Regions from separate parts of the Variovorax robiniae genome, predicted to be linked through region 1. Evidence: riboswitches for the same ligand, from Rfam matches in the RefSeq annotation. Region 1 holds a riboswitch; the other holds the start of a gene.

Region 1 (10,595 bases):
ATGCTGGCCAGCAGCGACCTCGTCTTTGCCACCGGTCGGCTGCTGGCGGGACAACTGGTGGCCGACGCAGGGCTGGTGATCGTGCCCTTCCCGGCGCCGATCAAGCCGCTGCGCTTTCGGATGGTCTGGCACGAACGCAGCCACCGCAATCGCGCGCTCGCCTGGTTCCGCTCGGAGTTGGTCGCTACTGCGCGGGCGCTCAAGAACGAGCCCATAACACCGGCGCCATAACCTGCATCACGGCGCGCGGTCTGGCGTTGCAGACGGGCACTGCCTATCGTCGGAAGTTCGCCATTCGAAGGATTGAAGGACGTCCCCGACATGCTCTCGACCCAGGAACTCATCGCCCGGTTGCCCAAGGTGGAACTGCATTGCCACCTGACCGGCGCGCTGCGCCCGTCTACGCTGGCCGCGCTGGCCGCCCAATACGGCGTGCCGCTGCCGCGCGCGGTGGACCAGCTCTATGCCTACAAGGGCTTCTATGAGTTCATCGAGGTCCTGCGCCTCGTCTCCAGCGTGCTGCGCCGCGCCACCGACTTCTAACGCGTGATCTACGAGGCCGTCGAGGACGCATTCCGCAGCAGCAATGTCCGGCACCTGGAGATTTCCTTCAACCCGCAGTACTTCTTGCCCAACGGCGTCAGCTACGCCACCCAGGTCGAAGGCCTGGTCGCCGGCATCGAGGCGGTTGAACGCGACTTCCCGGTTTCGGTCCTGCTGCTGGCCGCCTTCGACCGCGAATGGAGCCCCACCAACGCCGACGAGGTAATGGACATGGTGCTCGCGCATCGGCATGAGCGCGTGGTCGGCATCGGGCTGGACGGCCCTGAACGCGCCGGGCCGCCGGCGAACTTCGAAGACTTGTACCGGCGCGCCAAGCAGGCCGGCCTGCACAGGACGGCGCACGTCTGCGAGGACAACCAGACCTTGCAGGAGGCGCCCCCGTCGCACCTCTATGACTGCCTCGACCTCCTCCATTGCGACCGCCTCGACCACGGCTACAACCTCATGGCCAGCCCCGAGGCCGTGCAGCGGGCGCGCGACAGCGGCGTGTACTTCACCACCTGCGGCATCACCAGTGTCTCGGCCAACCTGCCGCGGCGCCTGAATTCCATCGAGGCGATGCGTGCCGCCGGCCTGCGCATCACGCTGAACACTGACGACCCGACCATGTTCCACACCGACATGGCGCACACCTGGTGTCACGTCATCGAAGGCCTTGGCTGGGGCTGGCGCGAGGCCACGGCGCTGAGCCTTGGTGGCGTGGACGCGTGCTGGCTCGGCCAGGACACCAAGGCTTCCATGCGCCTCGAGTTCGAGCGTCAGATCCTGCAACTCAAGGCCGATTCGCTGGCGTCGCTTCCGCATCGCGCTTCCGTCCTTCAGGCAACCTCCACCGTCCACTGACCATGACCTTCCACACTTCCCGCCGTCGCGCGCTGCGCGCTTCCCTCGCTGCATTGGCGATGGCCGCCGCGTTCCCCGCGCTGGCCGACACCTGGCCCAGCCGGCCGATCACGCTCATCGTCCCTTATGCCGCCGGCGGCAACGTCGACGTGGTGGCCCGCTGGATCGCACCGGAACTTGCGAAGCGTCTCGGACAGCCCGTCGTCATCGACAACGTGACCGGCGCGGGCGGCGTCATCGGCACCGAGAAGGCCATCCGCGCCAAGCCCGACGGCTACACGCTGCTGCTGTCGGTGGAAAGCACCATCGTGATCGCGAAGATGGTCACGCCCGCCACCGTCAAGTACAACGGCCTGAAGGACCTGCAGCCCGTGTCCTTGCTTGGCTCGCAGCCTCTGGTGCTGGTCGGCAAGCCGGACCTGCCGGCGCAGAACGCCACCGAGTTGTTCGCCGCGATCAAGAAGAGCCCCGGCAAGTACAGCTACGCCACCTCCGGCGTCGGCACTTCGCTGCACTTGGGCGGCGAACTGCTCAAGCAGCGCGGCAGCGTTTCGATGGTGCACATCCCGTACCGTGCCGGCTCACAGATCGTGAGCGACCTCGCGGGGAACCAGATCGACCTGGCCGTGCTGCCGCTGTCGATGGTGATGCAGCAGGTGCAGGCGGGCAAGATTCGCGCGTATGGCGTGATGAGCGACACCGCATCGCCCGCGATGCCGGGCGTGCCGCCGCTTGCGCAGGTGCCGGCCTGGAAGGGTGCCGACGTGTCCGTGTGGCAAGGCGTGTTCGCGCCGGCCGGCACGGACATGGCCATCGTGACTCGCATCAACAAGGAGTTGGGCGAGATCCTGCAGACACCGGACCTGCAGCAGAAGTTCAACGAGTCCGGCAGCACGCGCCTGGGCCTCGGCCCGGTGGAGTTCGCGAAGTTCCTGCAAGGCGAGGACGCGAAGTTCGCGCGCGTGGTGTCGCAAGGTCACATCCAGGTCGATTAGTACGGTCTTCTGCGGTGGAGTGTTGGCGATCCGGGACGCCGAACCTAGAATCCCGACCGCAGGAGAGCGAGCGGCCAGGCCGCTCCACCGAAGGCGCAAACTCCCATGAACGCTCAGGTCGACCTTTCGCAGGGTCGTGTACTGCACCCATCGATATCGCCGTCTGGAGAGCCATCTGGCACACGCCCGATGCACCGAAGGAGCAACACCCCCGCGGGCGCGGCGGTCGAAACTCTCAGGTAACAAGGACAGGGGGAGCGGCTTTTGAAATCATTTCAAAGGACCTCCCATGCGCGTGATCGTGTTGGGCGCCGGCTTGCTCGGCGTCACCTCGGCCTATTACCTTCAGAAGCTCGGCCATGAAGTCACCGTGGTCGACCGCCAGGCCACCCCCGCCGCCGAAACCAGCTTTGCCAACGGCGGCCAGATCTCCGTCAGTCATGCAGAGCCCTGGGCCAACCCCAGCGCGCCGATGAAGGTGCTGCAATGGCTGGGCAAGGAAGACGCGCCGCTCCTGTTCCGTATCCGCGCCGACATGCGCCAGTGGCTGTGGGGCCTGCAGTTCCTGCGCGAGTGCACGCCGGCACGCACCCGGCACAACATCGAGCAGATCGTGCGACTGGGCACCTATAGCCGCAGCATGCTGCAGGCCCTGCGCAGCGACACCGGCATCGGCTACGACCAGCGCACCCAGGGCATCCTGCACTTCTACACGACGCAGAAGGAGTTCGACGGCGCCTTGAAGCCGGCCGAACAGATGCGTGCGCTGGGCTGCGAGCGGCTGGTGATCTCTGCCGATGAAGCAGTCAAGCTCGAACCCGCGCTGGCCCACATCCGCCCGCAACTGGCCGGCGCCACCTACACCGCCGAAGACGAATCGGGCGACGCCAACCGCTTCGCGCGCGAACTGGTCAAGCTCTGCGAAGCGTCCGGCGTGAAGTTCCTCATGAGCCACACCGTGACCGCGATCCGCGAGGCCGGTGGCAAGGTCGAGCATGTGGAGGCCACCGACATCGAGGGCCGCTTCCAGCGCCTGCAAGCCGATGCATACGTGATGGCCATGGGCTCGCTCAGCCCGATCTATGCGAAGCCGCTGGGCATCGAATTGCCGATCTACCCGGCCAAGGGCTATTCGGTGACGCTGCCGGTGAAGGACGCGTCGAAGGCCTACCAGGTCTCGCTGACGGACGATGAGTTCAAGTTGGTGTTCTCACGCTACACCTCGGATGACGGTCGCGGCGACCGCATGCGCATCGCCGGCACGGCCGAGCTCAACGGCTACGACCGCGACCTGAATCGCATCCGCTGCGAGGCGATCGTGCGGCGCGTCGAGCAACTGTTTCCTGGTGCCGGCGACACGACGAGGGCCCAGTTCTGGACCGGGCTGCGCCCGGCCACGCCGAGCAACGTGCCGATGATCGGCAAGACGAAGCTGCCGAACTTCTTCCTGAACACGGGGCATGGCACGCTGGGGTGGACGCATGCCTGTGGGTCGGGGAAGTCGATCGCGCACATCGTGAGCGGGCTGGCGCCCGAGGTCGATTTCGCATTCCAGCGTTGAGTGCATTGAAACATCGCCGCACGCGGACTTGACCAGACGCGAAGGTCGCCAAGAAACGCAAAGGACGCGAAGAATCCAGAAGAAAAGCTTCTGAATTCCTTTCGCGTCCTTCGCGGAACCGTCGCGTCCTCTGCGTCCGGTTCCCGTATTCAACTCTCAGCGGTCAGAGCTTGAACGGCACCACTTCCTGGCGCTGCTCGCCCAGGCCGTCGATGCCCAGCGTCATCACGTCGCCCTTCTTCAGGAACACGGCATTCGGCTTCTTGCCCATGCCCACGCCCGGCGGCGTGCCGGTGGTGATGATGTCGCCCGGCTCCAGCGTATTGAGCTGGCTCACGTAGCTCACCAGCTTGGCGACGTTGAAGATCATGGTCTTGGTGTTGCCGGTCTGCATGCGCTCGCCGTTCACGTCGAGCCACATGCCGAGCTTCTGCGGATTGGGCACTTCGTCGCGCGTGACGAGCCACGGGCCGATCGGGCCGAAGGTGTCGAAGCCCTTGCCCTTGTCCCAGGTCAGGCCGCGCTCGAGCTGCCATTCGCGCTCGCTCACGTCGTTGACGAGCACATAGCCCGCGACGAAATCCAGCGCTTCCTTCTGCGACACCCAACGTGCGCGCTTGCCGATGACCACGCCCAGTTCGACTTCCCAGTCGCCCTTGACCGAGCCCTTGGGCAGCATCACCGGATCGTCCGGACCCTGGATGCAGCTGATGGCCTTGGTGAACACCACCGGCTCCTTCGGGATCGGCATGCCGGACTCGGCCGCATGGTCTGCGTAATTCAGGCCGATCGCGATGAACTTGCTCGTGTTCGCCACCGGGCAACCCAGGCGCGGCTTGCCCTTGACCAGCGGCAGCTTGTCGGTCTTGAGCTTGCGGATCTTGGCCAGCACCTTGTCGTCGAGCTGGGCGCCGCCCAGGTCCGGGATCACGGCGCTGAGGTCGCGCAGTTGTCCGTTGTCGTCGATGAGGCCTGGCTTTTCCTTGCCGGGTTTGCCGTAGCGCACAAGTTTCATGTCGAAAGTCCTTTCAGAGAGGGATGGGAAGTGTAGTCAGCGCAGCGGGTCAGTAGGTGGCCCGGCCGCCGGACAGGTCGAAGGTCGCGCCGGTCGAGAACGCGCAGTCTTCGGTGCAGAGCCACGCGACCATCGACGCGATCTCCTCCGGGGTGCCGAAGCGACCCATCGGGATCTTCGACAGCATGAAGGCGATGAACTCCGGCTTCATCTGGTCGAAGATCGCGGTCTTCACCGCCGCCGGCGTCACGCAGTTCACGCGCACGCCGGTGCTGGCCAACTCCTTGCCGAGCGACTTGGTCAGCGCGATCACGCCGGCCTTGCTGGCGCTGTAGGCGCTGGCATTCGGATTGCCCTCCTTGCCCGCAACCGATGCGATGTTGACGATGCGCGACCAGGGCCGTTCGCGCAGGTGCGGCACCCATTCGCGGCAGCAGAGGAAGGTGCCGGTGAGGTTGACGTCGAGCACCTGGCGCCAGGCATCGACGGGATAGTCGGCCACGCTCGTGTTGGGACCGGTGATGCCGGCGGAATTGACCAGCGCATCGACCACGCCGCCCGCATCGCGCTGCGCGAGCGTGGCTTGCACGGCCTTGGCCACGCCGGCCGCATCGGACACGTCGACCGCGACGGCCTTGGCATTTGCACCGAGCCGTTGCGCCGCCGCTTCCACGGCCGCTGCGTCACGGTCCCACAGCGTGACGCTGCCGCCTGAATCGAGCAACCGCTGCGCAATGGCAAAGCCGAGGCCGGTTGCGCCGCCCGTGATGACCGCATGACGGCCGTCGAAGTCGAGGCGGTTCATATCGTGATGCCGCCGTCGACCGAGAAGGCCTGGCCGGTCGCGAACACCGCCTCGTCGCTCGCGAGGAAGACCACCACCGGCGCGATCTCCTCGGCCTGCGCCAGCCGGCCCATCGGCTGCCGCGCGATGAAGGCCTTGCGTGCGGCTACCGGGTCTTCGTTGGCATTGATGCGCTCGCCGAGCGAGGGCGTGTCGACGGTGCCAGGGCACACCGCGTTGCAGCGGATGCCCTGCGCCACGTAGTCGGCCGCGACGCTCTTGGTCAGCCCAAGCACCGCCGCCTTGGTGGTGCCGTAGACGTTGCGATTGGGCAGGCCCTTGATGCTGGAGCAAACGCTGGCCATGTTGATGATGCTGCCCGCGCCTGCGGCGAGCATGCGCGGCAGCACGGCCTGGATGGTCCAGAACTGGGCGCGCACATTCAGGTTGAAGGCGAACTCGAGATCGGCATCGGTGGCTTGCAGGATCGGGCCGTTGTGCACCACGCCCGCGCAGTTGAACAGCACGTCGATCGCCGGCATGCGCGCCACCAGCGCCTGGATCGCGGCCTTGTCGAGCACGTCGAGCACCAACGTCTGCACGTTGGCGGTGCCGGCATAGCTCTCCAGCAACTTCGGGTTGACGTCGGTCGCCCACACCTGCGCGCCTTCGGCCGCCATGGCCAACGCGGTGGCACGGCCGATGCCCTGCCCGGCCGCTGTGATGAGGGCCGTCTTGCCTTTGAGTCGCATGCTGTCTCCTGGATGGAATGAGGTGGCGAGTTGCCGAGAGGTACGGCCGCCGAGGGTTTCGCCCGATGGCTGCGGCGAGGCCGGGATCGTATTCTGAATTGGCCTTACCACTTGTCCAATTAAGGACAACCCTTAACATCCGGCCTGAAACGCCCCGCGACCTTACGCGCATCCCCGTGCCCCTGCAATCCATCGAACCCAAGCGCCTGTACCGGCAGATCGCCGACCAGTTGCGCGCACTCATTGCCAAGGGCGAATTCGCGCCCGGCGCGCGGCTGCCGGCGGAGCGCGACTTGGCGCGCGAGCTGGGTGTGAGCCGGCCCTCGGTGCGCGAAGCGTTGATCGCGCTGGAGGTTGAAGGCTGGGTCGAGGTGCGCACGGGATCAGGCGTGTACGTGCTCGATCGATCGAAGCGTTCCAGCGCTGCCGTCGAGGTCACCGAATGGGGCCCGCTCGAACTGATCCGCGCCCGGCGCGTGGTCGAGGGCGAGACCGCCGCACTGGCCGCGATGCATGGCAAGAAGCGCGACTTCGACGCGATGCGCCGCGCCGTCGACAACATGCGTGCACAGTCCGAGCAGAGCGTCATGCCGCTGGAAGGCGACCGCGCCTTCCACGTCGCCATCGTCGAGGCCAGCGGCAATGCGGTGCTGGTCGAGACGGTGCAGGGCTTCTGGGATTCGCGTGACGGCCCGCTGTTCACGCGGCTCGGCGGCTATTTCGAGAACGCCGTGTCCTGGCGCCATGCGATCACGGAGCACGATGCCATTGTGGACGCGATCGTCGCGCGCGACCCCGATGCAGCGCGTGCCGCGATGCATGCGCACATGGACAAGTCCCATCAACGTTACAGCGCCAGTTGGAGGCGCGCCAAGGCCGCCTGACCCGCATCACTCCATTGGTAATGCGCTTGCCGAAGAATCCTTTCCTGACCCCACGAATTCACGCCCTGCCCACACAGGAGAAAACACGATGACCCCCTTTATCCGACTCCATCCCGCCGACGACGTGGTCATCGCGCGCGCGCAACTGGTCGGCGGCACCACCGTCGAAGGCGTTGCGGTGCGCGGCCTGATCCCGGCCGGCCACAAGGTCGCGATGCGCGACATCGCCACCGGGGAACCGGTTCGCCGCTACAACCAGATCATCGGCTTTGCCAGCAAGCCGATCACGGCCGGCGAGCATGTGCACACGCAGAACCTGAACATGGGACCCGACAAGGGCCACTTCGAACGCGACTACGCTTTCGGCGCGGACGTGAAGCCCGTGCAACCGCTGCGGGAGGCGACCTTCCTCGGCATCAAGCGCGCCGATGGCCGCGTCGCCACGCGCAACTACATCGGCGTGCTGACCAGCGTGAACTGCTCGGCCACCGCGGCACGCGCGATCTCCGACCACTTCTCGCGCAAGACCAATCCTTCCGCACTGGCGGCGTATCCCAACGTCGACGGCGTCGTTGCGCTCACGCACGGAACCGGCTGCGGCATGGACACGGAAGGCTTCGGCATGCAGATCCTGGAGCGCACGCTCACGGGCTACGCGACGCATCCCAACTTCGCCGCCGTGCTGGTGGTGGGCTTGGGCTGCGAGGCAAACCAGATCAACGCCTGGCTGGCGACAGGCTCGCTGTCGGAAGGCGAGAACTTCCGCACCTTCAACATCCAGGACACGGGCGGCACCCGCAAGACGGTCGAGAAAGGCATCGCGCTCATCAACGAGATGCTGCCGCGCGCCAACGCGGTCAAGCGCGAACCTTGCAGCGCGTCGCACATCACGATCGGGCTGCAATGCGGCGGCTCGGACGGCTACTCGGGCATCAGCGCGAATCCGGCCCTGGGCCATGCGGTCGACCTGCTGGTGGCGCATGGCGGCACCGCGATCCTCAGCGAGACACCCGAGGTCTATGGCGCCGAGCATTTGCTGACGCGCCGCGCGGTCAAGCGGGAGGTCGGCCAGAAGCTGGTCGATCGCATCGCCTGGTGGGAGCACTACACCGCCATCAACGAAGGCGAGATGAACAACAACCCCTCGCCCGGCAACAAGGCCGGCGGGCTCACCACCATCCTCGAGAAGTCGCTCGGCGCGGTCGCCAAGGGCGGCACCAGCAATCTCGAGGCCGTCTACGAATACGCCGAGCCGGTGACGGCGCATGGCTTCGTCTACATGGACACGCCCGGCTACGACCCGGTCAGCGCCACGGGCCAGGTGGCCGGCGGCGCCAACATGATCTGCTTCACCACCGGCCGCGGATCGGCGTATGGCTGCGCGCCCTCGCCTTCGCTCAAGCTCGCGACCAACTCCACGCTGTGGAAGCGGCAGGAGGAAGACATGGACATCAACTGCGGCGAGATCGTCGACGGCACAGCCTCGATCCAGGAGATGGGCGAGCGCATCTTCCGGCTGGTGCTGGCAACCGCCTCGGGCGAGCACAGCAAGAGCGAGAAACACGGCTACGGGCAGAACGAGTTCGTGCCCTGGCAAGTCGGCGCCGTGATGTAGCGCGCAGGGCCATCGTCGCGCGGGCCCATCTTTTCAACCAAGACCTCACACGAAGAAGGAGACATTGAATGGCCACCACCGCTTTCGGCATCCTCGACGGTACGGGCTTCGAGCGCCTGGACCCGCGCTTCAACACCTGCATCCCCGGCCCCGAGCGCCTCGTGCGCCTGTGGACCGGCGGGCGCTGGTGCGAAGGCCCGGCCTGGTTCGCGGCGCACCGCACGCTGGTGTGGTCGGACATTCCCAACAACCGCATGATGCGGTACGACGAACTCAACAACACCGTCGGCCTGTGGCGCCAGCCGTCGAACAACACCAACGGCAACACGGTCGACAGGCAGGGGCGACTGATCAGTTGCGAGCACCTGGGCCGGCGCGTGGTGCGCAACGAGCCCGACGGCACGCAGACCGTGCTGGCCTCGCACTACCAGGGCAAGCGGCTCAACTCGCCGAACGACGTGGTCGTGCATTCCGATGGCGGCGTCTGGTTCACCGACCCGAGCTACGGCATCCTGTCGGACTACGAAGGTCTCGCAGCCGAACAGGAAGTGACTGGCTGCTATGTCTACCGCGTCGACCCGACGACGGGAGCCGTCGAGAAGGTGGCCGACGACTTCGTCAAGCCCAACGGCCTCGCCTTCTCGCCCGACGAATCGATGCTCTACATCGCCGACACCGGCGCCAGCCATGACGACGCCGCGCCCAAGCACATCCGCCGCTTCAAGGTGAATGCCGATGGCAAGAGCCTCGGCGCCAGCACGCTGTTCGCGGACTGCACCAACGGCCTGTTCGACGGCTTCCGCATCGACACCAAGGGCCGCCTCTGGACCAGCGCAGCCGATGGCGTGCATGCCTACGACCCCGACGGCACCTTGATCGGCAAGATCCTCGTGCCCGAGGTGGTGTCGAACGTCTGCTTCGGTGGCGTCAGCCGCAACCGCCTCTTCATCACCGCGACCACCTCGCTGTATTCGATCTACCTGAACGCCAGAGGACTCTGAATCCCCATGCCCCAAACCCTTGCAGCCGCCGTCCTGCGCACCCAGTGCGCCAACATCCTGAAGGCGGCCGGCAGCACGCCGGAAGAAGCGCAACAGGTCGCGGACAACCTGGTGCTGGCCAACCTCAGCGGCCATGACTCGCATGGCGTGGGCATGCTGCCGCGCTATGTCGATGCCATTGCCGAAGGCGGCCTCACGCCGAACGCCTCCGTGAAGGTCAACATCGACATCGGCACCATGATGTCGCTCGATGGCCAGCACGGCTTTGGCCAGATCGTCGGCGTGCAGGCGATGGAGCTGGGCATCGCGCGTGCGAAGCAGCACGGCAGTTGCATCTTCACGCTGGCCAGCGCGCACCACCTGGGGCGCATCGGTCACTTCGCGGAGATGGCGACGGCGCAGGGGCTGGTGTCGATGCACTTCGTCAACGTGCTGTCGCGGCCGGTCGTGGCGCCGTGGGGTGGTGGTGACGGGCGCTTCGGCACCAACCCGTGCTGCATCGGCATTCCGCTGGCGGGCGCAGAGCCCTTCTTGCTCGACTTCGCGACCAGCCGGGTGGCGCAGGGCAAGATGCGCGTCGC
Region 2 (10,595 bases), on a different contig from region 1:
GAAAAGCTCTACACCGACGCCGGCATCCATTCGGTGCCGGCGATCATCATCAACAACCAGCACCTGATCTCGGGCGGGCAGCCGGCCGAGGTGTTCGAGCGGGCGCTGCGGCAGATTGCCGGGGCGCAGCCCTCGGCGACGGCCGTCGCCTGAACGGGCCAGGGCTACATCTCGTCGATCGAGGTGCTGCGCGTCGCGCCCTGTGCGGCGAGTGAATAGCGCTCGCGCGTCTTCACGTAAAAGCTCGCGCCGAAGCGGCCGATGGGGTAGTAGTTCTGCAGCCGCACGCGCCAGGTCTCGGTGTCGATCAACTCGTCGCGGGCGTGCATCCAGCGCACTTGGCCGATGAAGATCTGGCGGCTGGTGGTTTCCAGCTTTTCCCACAGCGTGCATTCAAAGGCGACCGGCGCTTCGGCGATGCGCGGCGGCTTCACGGCGCTGCTGGGAAGCGGGGTGAAGCCGACAACGTCGAGCTCGCTGATGTGCGGCGGATGACGGTCGCCACAGCGGTGCATCTGCTCGGCCGTGTCCTCGTCGGGCAGGTGCACCACGAATTCGCCGGTGCGAACGATGTTGGCAGCCGTGTCCTTCAGCACGCCGTTCTCCAGGCGGTTGACGCTGATCATGACAATGGGCGGCTCCTCGCCGAGCATGTTGAACATGCTGAAGGGCGCGGCGTTGACCACGCCATCGGGTCCGAGCGTAGTGACCAGCGCGATCGGGCGTGGCACGATCAGGCTTGCCATGAGTTTGTAGCGTTGATGCTCGGTGAGCGCGGCGAAGTCGATGTCCATGGGGGATGAAAGTCCGGGGTTTGCTCACAGTACGTTACCCCGAAAGCTGCGCGAGGGGTTTCCAATGAGCGATGTATTCAAGGTCCAGCAAGGAGCGAAGTCCATGCCCGAATGGGACAGAGCAGATTTCAGGCCAGTCCAGCGTGAATCGTCGGCCTCCCGCATCATCGTCGGCGTGCTGATCGCGGGCGCGATCGGCGCCGGTGGCTGGTGGTGGTACAGCACGCAACGGCAGCAACCCGCGCCGGTGGCGGTGACGCCCGCGGTGACGCCGCCGGTGGAGGATGAGCCGGCGCCACCCCCCGCGCCGGTGGCGACCGGCCCGCTGTTCCCCATCGAGCCGCAGCCCCCCGAGGCCGTCCCGACCGACCCTGACGCGCAGATGGCCCAGTTGCTGACGACCTTGCTCGGCCAGCAGGCGGTGTCCTCCTTCCTGCAGGTCGACGGCTTCACGCGGCGGGTGGTCGCCACGGTCGACAACCTCACGCGCGAGCAGGCCACGACGCGCATGTGGCCGGTGCAACCGACGCCGCAGCGCTTCAGCGTGGCGGGCGAAGGCGCGTCGCAGCGCATCTCGGCGGACAACGCGAAGCGCTATACGCCCTTCGTGGCCTTTGCCGAGAAGGTCGACACGTCGAAGGCCGTGGCGATGTACGTGAAGCTCTATCCGCGTTTCCAGCAGGCGTATGAGGAACTGGGCTATCCCAAGGGCTATTTCAACGACCGGCTGGTTGCGGTGCTCGACCACCTGCTCCAGGCGCCGGAGCCCGACGTGCCACCGCAGGTGAAGCTGACGGAGGTGAAGGGCGAATACCCGTCCGCGCAGCCCTGGACGCGCTACGAGTTTGCGGACCCGCAATACGAGTCGCTGTCGGCGGGGCAGAAGATGATGGTCCGCATGGGCGCGGCCAACGAGAAGCGGCTGAAGGCGAAGCTGGCGGAGTTCCGCAAGGGGGTTGCGGCAGGCGCGGTGCCCAAGAGTTGACGGGGACTGTGCGCTGCGGCTTGGGGCACGCGGGCTTTACGTCGGCGGCTTGCGGGGCGACCTGGCCTTCGGTGGCTTCTTCTCCTCGGGTGCGATGAAGCCGATAGGGCGCTTCGGCGGGTCGGGCGGCATCGTCAGTTCGCGCAGAACTTCAAAGATCTGTCGAAGTTGAGTGCGTGTGTTCTGGCTGAAGTTGTCGTGCCGCATCTCGAGCAGTTCCACTTTCTCTTCAAGGCCGGACAGCCGTTTGGCGAGGTCGGCGTGCAAGGCACTGGCCTGGCGCAACTGGACGAAGGCGCGCACGACATGGATGCCCATCTCCACGGCCTGCGGCGAGGCCAGCACGTTGGCGGCCTGGATGGCGCCGTGTTCGGTGAAGGCGTAGGGCAGCGTCCTGGAGAATTTGAGCTTGGCGAGGTGGTCACAGTTTGAGACCACCTCCGCTTTCTCCGCCGCCGTGAGTTGGAACATGAAGTCGGAAGGAAAGCGAGTGGGATTTCGCTTCACCGCCTGGTTCAACGCTTTCGTCGGCACGCCGTAGAGATCCGCCAGATCCGCATCGATCATCACCTTGATGCCGCGCAGGAGCTGGATTCGCCCCTCGATGCGGGGCAATAGCACATTGCTGCTTGTAGTTGTCATGTCTCCCCCTCTTGAAGCCGTGCCTGCCGCGCGCGGCTCCAGCGAGGCCTCTACGCCTCCTCGTACTCGCCCACCGGCACGCAACTGCAGAACAGGTTGCGGTCGCCGTACACGTTGTCGACGCGCCCGACCGGCGACCAGTACTTGTTCTGCTTGAGCGCAGCCAGCGGGAAGGCGCCGAGTTCCCGCGAGTAGGGGTGCGACCAGTCCGACGCCACCAGGCTCGCGGCCGTGTGCGGCGCGTGCTTGAGCGGGTTGTCCTCCTTGGGCCAGACACCTTCCTCGATGCGGCGGATCTCGCCGCGGATGGCGATCATCGCGTCGACGAAGCGGTCGAGTTCGGCCAGCGGCTCGCTCTCGGTCGGCTCGACCATCAGCGTGCCAGGCACCGGGAAGCTCAGCGTGGGCGCATGGAAGCCGTAGTCGATGAGGCGCTTGGCCACGTCCTCGGCGGTGACGCCGCTGGTGTCCTTGATCGGGCGCAGGTCCAGGATGCACTCGTGCGCGACGTGGCCGTTGGGGCTGGCGTACAGCGTGGGGTAGTGGTCCTTCAGGCGCGAGCTGATGTAGTTGGCGCTGAGGATGGCGACCTCGGTGGCGGCCTGGAGGCCGTCGGCGCCCATCATGCGGCAGTACATCCAGCTGATCGGCAGCACGGCCGCGTTGCCCAGGGGCGCAGCGGACACCGCGCCAGGGCCTTGCGTCGCGATGCCCGCCGTGGCATGGCCCGGCAGGAAGGGCACGAGGTCTTCCACCACGCACACCGGGCCGACGCCCGGGCCGCCGCCGCCGTGCGGGATGCAGAAGGTCTTGTGCAGGTTCAGGTGGCTCACGTCGCCGCCGAACTCGCCCGGTGCGGCCACGCCGACCAGCGCGTTCATGTTGGCGCCATCAACGTACACGCGCCCGCCGTGCGAATGCACGAGTTCGCACAGCGCCTTCACGCCGGTCTCGAACACGCCGTGCGTGCTGGGGTAGGTGATCATCACGCAGGCCAGGTGGCTGCTGTGCTTCTCGCAGGCGCGCTTGAGGTCGTCGAGGTCGACGTTGCCCTGTGAGTCGCAAGCCGTCACGACGACCTGCATGCCGACCATCTGCGCGCTGGCCGGATTGGTGCCGTGTGCGGACGACGGGATCAGGCAGATGTTGCGATGCGCCTCGCCGCGGGAGGCGTGGAAGGCCTTGATGGCCAGCAGCCCGGCGTACTCGCCCTGCGAGCCGGCGTTGGGTTGCAGGCTGATGCCGGCATAGCCCGTGGCTTCGCAAAGCCAGTCGCGCAACTGTTGATCGAGTTCGGCATAGCCCTCGCGCTGGTCGGCGGGCGCGAAGGGATGGATGTTCGCGAACTCGGGCCAGGTGATCGGGATCATCTCGCTGGTCGCGTTGAGCTTCATCGTGCAACTGCCCAGCGGGATCATGCTGCGGTCGAGCGCGAGGTCCTTGTCGCTGAGGCTGCGGATGTAGCGCAGCATGCCGGTTTCGCTCTTGTGCGTGTTGAACACCGGGTGCGTGAGGAAGTCGCTGCTGCGGCGCAGTTCGTCGGGGATGCGCGGCGTCACGCCTTCGGCCAGCAGTTCGAAGTGAGGCAAGTGGGCGTCCTTGGGCGCGAACAGGGCCCACAGGTCTTCCACGTCGGCATAGGTGCTGGTCTCGTCGAGCGAAAGGCCGAGGTGGCCTTGCATACGGCAGCGCAGGTTGATGTTGGCAGCCTGGGCGCGGTCGAGGATGGCCTGGGTGTCGTCGCCGGTCTGGATGGTCAGCGAATCGAAGGCGGTGGTGTTGGCCAGTTCGCGACCCATTTCCTCCAGGCCCTCGGCGAGGATGGCCGTCAGCGCGGCCACCCGCTGCGCGATGCGCAGCAGGCCTTGTGGACCGTGGTAGACGGCGTACATGCTGGCGATCACCGCCGGCAACACCTGCGCGGTGCAGATGTTGGACGTGGCCTTCTCGCGGCGGATGTGCTGCTCGCGCGTCTGCAGCGCAAGGCGATAGGCGGGGGCGCCATGGACGTCGACGCTGACGCCGACAAGACGGCCCGGCAGCGAGCGCTTGAACTCGTCGCGGCAGGCCAGGTAGGCCGCGTGCGGGCCGCCATTACACAGCGGCATGCCGAAGCGCTGGGTGGTGCCGCAGACGATGTCGGCATCCCATTCGCCAGGGGGCGCGAGCAGGGTCAGCGCCAGCAGGTCGGCAGCGACGCACAGCGCGGCGCCGTTGGCATGCGCATGGCCGGCCAGCGGGCGCAGGTCATGCACCTGGCCGGTGGTGCCGGGGTACTGCGCCAGCACGCCGAAGAAGTCTCCGCTCGCCATGAGATGCGGCAGGGTTTCGGTCGCGGTGCTGACTTTGATCTCGATGCCCAGCGGCGTGGCGCGGGTCTTGATGACCTCGATGGTCTGCGGATGGCAGTCGCCGGCCACGAGGAACACGTTGCTCTTGCTCTTGACGCTGCGCCGGGCCAGCGTCATGGCCTCGGCGGCGGCGGTGGCTTCGTCGAGCATCGAGGCATTGGCAATGGCCATGCCGGTCAGGTCGCAGACCATGGTCTGGAAGTTCAGCAGCGCCTCCATGCGACCCTGCGAGATCTCCGCCTGGTAGGGCGTGTAGGCGGTGTACCAGGCCGGATTCTCGAGGATGTTGCGCAGGATCACGCCCGGCGTGTGGGTGCCGTAGTAGCCCTGCCCGATGAAGTTGCGCGCCACCTTGTTCTTGCTGGCGATGGCCTTGAGTTCGGCCAGCGCGGCGGCCTCGGTGATGGCGGGCGGCAGGTCCATTGGCGCCGAACGGCGGATGGCCGGCGGCACGATGCCGTCGATCAGTTCCGCACGCGTGGCATGGCCGATGACGGGCAGCATGTGCGCCTCGTCGGCGGGCTCGATGCCGATGTGACGCGCGACGAACTCTTCGGCGTTCTCGAGTTGGCGCAGGGAGGGCAGGGCGTTGGGCATGGGGGTGTTCTTGTCAGGGGGCGGGGGAATGCGGGTGCGGAAACGGGATCGGCGAACCGAACGCAGAAGTCGCAAGGGTTTCGCAGAAGTCGCAAATGGACTTCGAAGGAAATTCTTTGTCTTCTTCTGCGACCTTTGCGGGAGCTCAGCGACTTCTGCGTTCGGCGGTCCGCATTCAGCGGCTTTGGATCAAGCCTCGGCCGAAAACTTGTCGTAGGCGGTCGAATCCATCAGCGCATCCAGTTGCGCCGGATCGCTGAGCTTGACCTTGAAGAACCAGCCGGCGGCCAGCGGGTCGGTGTTGGCGAGGGAGGGGTCAGCGCGCAGTGCCTCGTTGACTTCGACGACCTCGCCCGAGACGGGCATGTACACGTCGGCCGCGGCCTTGACGGACTCCACCACGCCGGCCACTTCCCCTTGCGCATAGTCGTTGCCGACCTGGGGCAGGTCGACGAACACCACGTCGCCCAGCGCGTCCTGCGCATGGACGGTGATGCCGACGGTGACGGTGTCGGCGCCTGTGGATTGGACCCACTCGTGGTCCTTGGTGTACTTGACGGTCATGGAAGCTCCTGGAAAAAAATCTGTTGGATCGAGGCGGGTCAGCCGCGGTAGTAGCGTGTCGGCACGAAAGGCATGGTGGTCACTTCCATCGGCACGGGCTTGCCGCGCACGATGGCCTGGATGCGGGTGCCCGGCTCGGAAAAGGCCGTGGCGATGTAGGCCATCGCGATCGGGCGGTCGGCCGTGGGGCCGAGCAGGCCGCTGGTCACCTTGCCGATGGGATGGCCCTCGAAGGATTGCAGTTCGCTGCCGTCGCGAACGGGCACGCGCTCCAGCGCGACCAGGCCGACGCGCTTGCGCGTGAGCGTCTTCTGGTCGACATGGCCGGCCAGGTCGGTGGCCACGGCGAGCTGCGCCAGGATCTTGTCGGCGCCAGGGAAGCCGCCGGCGCGCGCGCCACCGGTGCGGCGCACCTTCTGCATCGCCCAGTTGAGCGCGGCCTCGACCGGCGTGGTCGTCGTGTCGATGTCGTTGCCGTAGAGGCAGAGGCCGGCTTCCAGGCGCAGTGAATTGCGCGCGCCCAGGCCGATGGGCTTGACCTCGGGTTGCGCCAGCAGGAGGCGGGCGAGGGCGTCGGCGTCGCTCGCGGCGACAGAGATCTCGAAGCCGTCTTCGCCGGTGTAGCCGCTGCGGGTGACGAAAGCCGGGATCGTGCCGATCTGCACCGCTCCGCCGGTCATGAAGACGTAGCGTTCGACACCGGGCGACAGGCGCGCCAGCGTGGCGGCGGCCTGCGGGCCCTGCAGCGCGAGCAGCGCGTGGTCGGGCAGCGGCTGGACCGCGCAGCGCCCGCCGATCCTCGCCGTGATGTGCCCGATGTCGGCCGCCTTGCAGGCCCCGTTCACGATCACGAAGATCGAGTCGTTGCCCTCGTTGAAGAACATCAGGTCGTCGAGGATGCCGCCGTTGTCGTCCAGCAGCAGGCCGTAGCGCTGCTTGCCGGGCGCCAGGCCGATCACGTCGACCGGCATCAGCGTCTCGAAGGCGGCGGCCGCATCCGGGCCGACCAGGCGCAGCTGACCCATGTGCGAGATGTCGAACAGCCCGGCAGCTTCGCGCGTGTGCTTGTGCTCGGCCATCAGGCCGCTCGGGTATTGCACCGGCATCGAGTAGCCGGCGAAGGGGACCATGCGGCCGCCCAGTTCGACGTGCAGGTCGTGCAGCGGGGTCTTGAGCAGCGGGGCGTCGGAAGCGGTGTCGGAAGAGGAGGCCATGGGGCTTTCCAGTGGGGCAGTCGAATTCCATGACGCAAGCCATGGGCCACCCCTGCTGTCCGCTTTACCTGAGAGATTCGCCCCACGATCGGGGTTTGCTCCTTCGGTGGGCCGCGTTTCCGCGACCTCTCTCCAGCAAGGAAACGCCCGCGTGACCGGGCGCCTTGTCAGTCCTTTTGCCTGAGCGTTCGGACCCCATCTTTGGGGGCCCTGCGCCTTCGGCGGCCCCGGCTGGCGGGGCGCTCTCCTGACCCCGCGAGTGTAACGGTTCGCGGCCTATTTGAAGCCGAGCGCGTGCGGCATCCAGGTGCTCAGCGCGGGCACGAAAGTCAGCAGCACCAGCACCGCGCCATGCGCCCACAGGAAGGGCACCAGTTCGCGCACCAGTTGCGACATCGGCACCTTGGAGACATTGCAGGTCACGAACAGCAACCCGCCCACTGGCGGCGTGATCATCCCGAGCGTCAGGTTGTAGATCACGATCATCGCGAAGTGCACCGGGTCCACGCCCAGCTTCATCGCCACCGGCGCCAGGATCGGCGCCAGCACCATCACCCCCGGCAGCGGCTCGATGAAGATGCCGAACAGCAGCAGGAACACGTTGACGATGATCAGGAACATCCACGGCGAGAGGTTCATGCTCACCAGCCACTCGGCCATCTGCTGCGGAATGCCCTCGATCGTCAAGATCCACGCGAACGAGGCCGACAGGCCGATGATGATCAGCACCGAGGCCGACAGCAGCGCCGAGCGTTCGAGGATGTTCGGCAGTGCCTTCCATTCCAGCGTGCGATAGACGAACTTGCCGCACACCAGCGCGTAGAACACGGCCACCACGGACGCCTCGGTCGGCGTGAACCAGCCGGCGCGCATGCCGCCGAGGATCACCACCGGCAGCAGGATCGCCGGCAGCGCCTTCCAGGTGGTCAGCAGGATCTCGCGCAGCGGGGGCGTCTCGCCGTCGCCCTTGTAGTTGCGCTTCTTCGAGACGTAGAAGTTGACGATGCACATCGCCACCGCGATCAGGATGCCCGGCAGGATGCCAGCCACGAACAGCGTGCCGACCGAGACCGACTCGTCCTGCAGCGCATAGATGATCATGATGATCGACGGCGGGATGATCGGCCCCACGATGGCGGTCGACGCGGTCAGCGCCGCCGCGTACGAGCGGTCGTAGCCGGCCTTGTCCATCATCTTGATCAGCATCGACCCGGGCCCCGCTGCATCGGCCAGCGCAGAGCCGGAGATGCCGGAGAAGAAGGTCAGCGACACCACGTTGGTGTAGCCCAGCCCGCCGCGCCGATGGCCGACGAACTGCCCGGCGAAGCGCAGCAGCACCTCGGTCAGCGAGCCGCCGCTCATGAGCTCGGCGGCCAGGATGAAGAAGGGCACCGCCATCAGCGGAAAGCTGTCGATGCCGGTGAAGGTTTCCTTCAAGAGCACGAGCAGCGGATAGCTCTCGGCGAGGATCAGCGTGGCCGCGGTGGCCAGGCCGAGCGCGAAGGCCACGGGCACGCCGATCGCGAGAAAAATGCAGGCGGAAACGATGAGAACGATGCTGGCATCCATGTCGTTCTCCTTACAGCGACGCGCTGGCGTTGGCGTCGAAGTGCTCGTCGGAAGCGAACTCCCGGCGCAGCACATACGGCTTCACCACGAACAGGAAGTGCACGATCAACAGTACGCCGCCGATCAGCATCGCGCTGTAGATGTAGGCGAACGGAATCTGCGTGACGGCGGTGAGCTGGAACATGGTGCGCTGCATGTAGAGCCAGCCGTACCAGACCATGAAGCCGAAGAAGGCGAACAGCAGCGCCGCGACGACCATGCGCACCGCGATCGCGCCGGCGCGCGGCAGCGCGTCCTGCAGGTTCTCCACTGCGATGTGGCCGCCGTAGCGCAGCACCGGCCCGGCCCCCAGGAAGGTGAGCCAGATCATCATGTGGCGCGAGACCTCCTCGGCCCATTCCAGCGACTGGTTGGTGAGGTAGCGCAGCGCCACGTTGGTGAAGATGATGACCGACATCGCGGCCAGGAGAAGGATCAGGGCCCAGCGGTTGGCCGCGAGGAAATGGCGCTCGAAAGCTTGCACGTGTGGAATCTCGTTGGTCTTTGAAAAGCGAACCGCCCGGCACCTCGCGGGCCGGGCGGTGTCAGGGCGCGCCGCGGAGGCTTACTTGACGTCCGAGATCTTCTTGATGTTGTCGGCGCCGAACTCCTTGGCGTAGCCGACATAGGCGGGCTTCAGCGCCTCGCGGAAGGCGGCGCCGTCGACGGTCTTGGTGACCTTCATACCGTCCTTCTCGAGCTGGGCGATGCCGTTGTTCTCGTCGTCGTTGACCTTCTTGCGCTGGGCCACGGAAGCCTTCTGCGCGGCGTCGACGAACACCTTCTTGTCGGCATCGGACAGCTTGTTCCAGACCTTCGGCGACAGCAGCAGCAGCGCCGGCGAGTAGACGTGGCCGGTCAGCGAGAGATGCTTCTGCACCTGCGAGAACTTGGCCGACAAGATGACGGGGATCGGGTTCTCCTGGCCGTCGACCGTGCCTTGCTGCAGCGCGCCGAACAGTTCGGGGAAGGCCATCGGCGTCGGCAGGATGCCGAAGGTGCGGTAGCCGTCCATGTGCACCTTGTTCTCCATCGTGCGCATCTTCAAGCCGGCAGCGTCGGTGGGCTTGACGATGTCGCGCTTGCTGTTCGTCATGTGGCGGAAGCCGTTCTCGGTCCAGGCCAGCGCGATGATGCCCTTGCTCGGGAACTTGGTCAGGATGTCCTGGCCGATCGGGCCGTCCATCACCTTGCGCGCATGGTCGTAGTCGCGGAACAGGAAGGGGATGTCGACGATCTTGACCTCGGGCACGAAGTTGCCGACCGGGCCGGTGGACGTGTTCAGCAGGTCCTGCGTGCCGAGCTGTATCGCCTCGATCTGCTCGCGTTCACCGCCCAGTGCCGAGTTGGCGAAGTGCTGGCACTTGTAGCGGCCTTGCGTGCCCTTCTCGATCTCGTCGCAGAACACCGTCGAGCCCACGCCGTAATGCGATTCCTTGGACGTGGCGTAACCGATCTTGAGCGTGGTCGTTTGTGCGAACGCACCCGCGCTGAGGGCGAGCGAAAGGCATGCGGCGGCGATGTGGCCGAGTTTCATGAAGTCTCCGTTGGGAAAGGCTTTGCACACAGTGTGCAAAAAACCGTCAACTATGCCGCAAGTGGTAGCGTTACCGCGTCGGGATTTTCACGGACGTAGTCGCGCAGGATGGTATCGATGCTCTCGTCGGCGAACAGGCCCAGGTCGCGCGCGCGCACCCATTCGAAGCGGCCGGGCCAGCCGGTGATGATCTCGGTGATGGTGCGGTCCGGCTGCATGTCGAGCAGGTCGGTGGCGGCGGAGCCGCCGATGCGGTACAGCGCCTGCACCATCTCGTCCACGCTGACGCACAGGGAAGGGAGG

Evidence for each region. Region 1 has a riboswitch for glycine ahead of WKW79_RS09095 (D-amino acid dehydrogenase). Riboswitches for the same ligand answer to the same signal wherever they lie in the genome.
Region 2: it holds a riboswitch for glycine, as region 1 does, so the genes downstream of both, gcvT (glycine cleavage system aminomethyltransferase GcvT) here and WKW79_RS09095 (D-amino acid dehydrogenase) in region 1, are expected to answer to the same signal.

Annotation. Positions count from the first base shown of each region.
Region 1 is NZ_JBBKZS010000003.1:195,373-205,967, forward strand. Features, by position in the region: gene WKW79_RS09080 (LysR family transcriptional regulator) at 1-231, shown strand, start outside; partial or broken gene add (adenosine deaminase) at 322-1,407, shown strand; gene WKW79_RS09090 (Bug family tripartite tricarboxylate transporter substrate binding protein) at 1,410-2,402, shown strand; glycine riboswitch at 2,556-2,664, shown strand; gene WKW79_RS09095 (D-amino acid dehydrogenase) at 2,692-3,963, shown strand; gene WKW79_RS09100 (fumarylacetoacetate hydrolase family protein) at 4,127-4,978, opposite strand; gene WKW79_RS09105 (SDR family NAD(P)-dependent oxidoreductase) at 5,028-5,783, opposite strand; gene WKW79_RS09110 (SDR family oxidoreductase) at 5,780-6,514, opposite strand; gene WKW79_RS09115 (FadR/GntR family transcriptional regulator) at 6,691-7,398, shown strand; gene WKW79_RS09120 (UxaA family hydrolase) at 7,487-9,013, shown strand; gene WKW79_RS09125 (SMP-30/gluconolactonase/LRE family protein) at 9,082-10,014, shown strand; gene WKW79_RS09130 (malate/lactate/ureidoglycolate dehydrogenase) at 10,021-10,595, shown strand, end outside.
Region 2 is NZ_JBBKZS010000008.1:73,795-84,389, forward strand. Features, by position in the region: gene WKW79_RS19265 (DsbA family oxidoreductase) at 1-153, shown strand, start outside; gene WKW79_RS19270 (flavin reductase family protein) at 165-794, opposite strand; gene WKW79_RS19275 (DUF3014 domain-containing protein) at 898-1,779, shown strand; gene WKW79_RS19280 (ORF6N domain-containing protein) at 1,816-2,421, opposite strand; gene gcvP (aminomethyl-transferring glycine dehydrogenase) at 2,472-5,369, opposite strand; gene gcvH (glycine cleavage system protein GcvH) at 5,559-5,933, opposite strand; gene gcvT (glycine cleavage system aminomethyltransferase GcvT) at 5,972-7,147, opposite strand; glycine riboswitch at 7,193-7,293, opposite strand; glycine riboswitch at 7,314-7,399, opposite strand; gene WKW79_RS19300 (TRAP transporter large permease) at 7,424-8,716, opposite strand; gene WKW79_RS19305 (TRAP transporter small permease) at 8,727-9,239, opposite strand; gene WKW79_RS19310 (TRAP transporter substrate-binding protein) at 9,321-10,292, opposite strand; gene denD (D-erythronate dehydrogenase) at 10,343-10,595, opposite strand, start outside.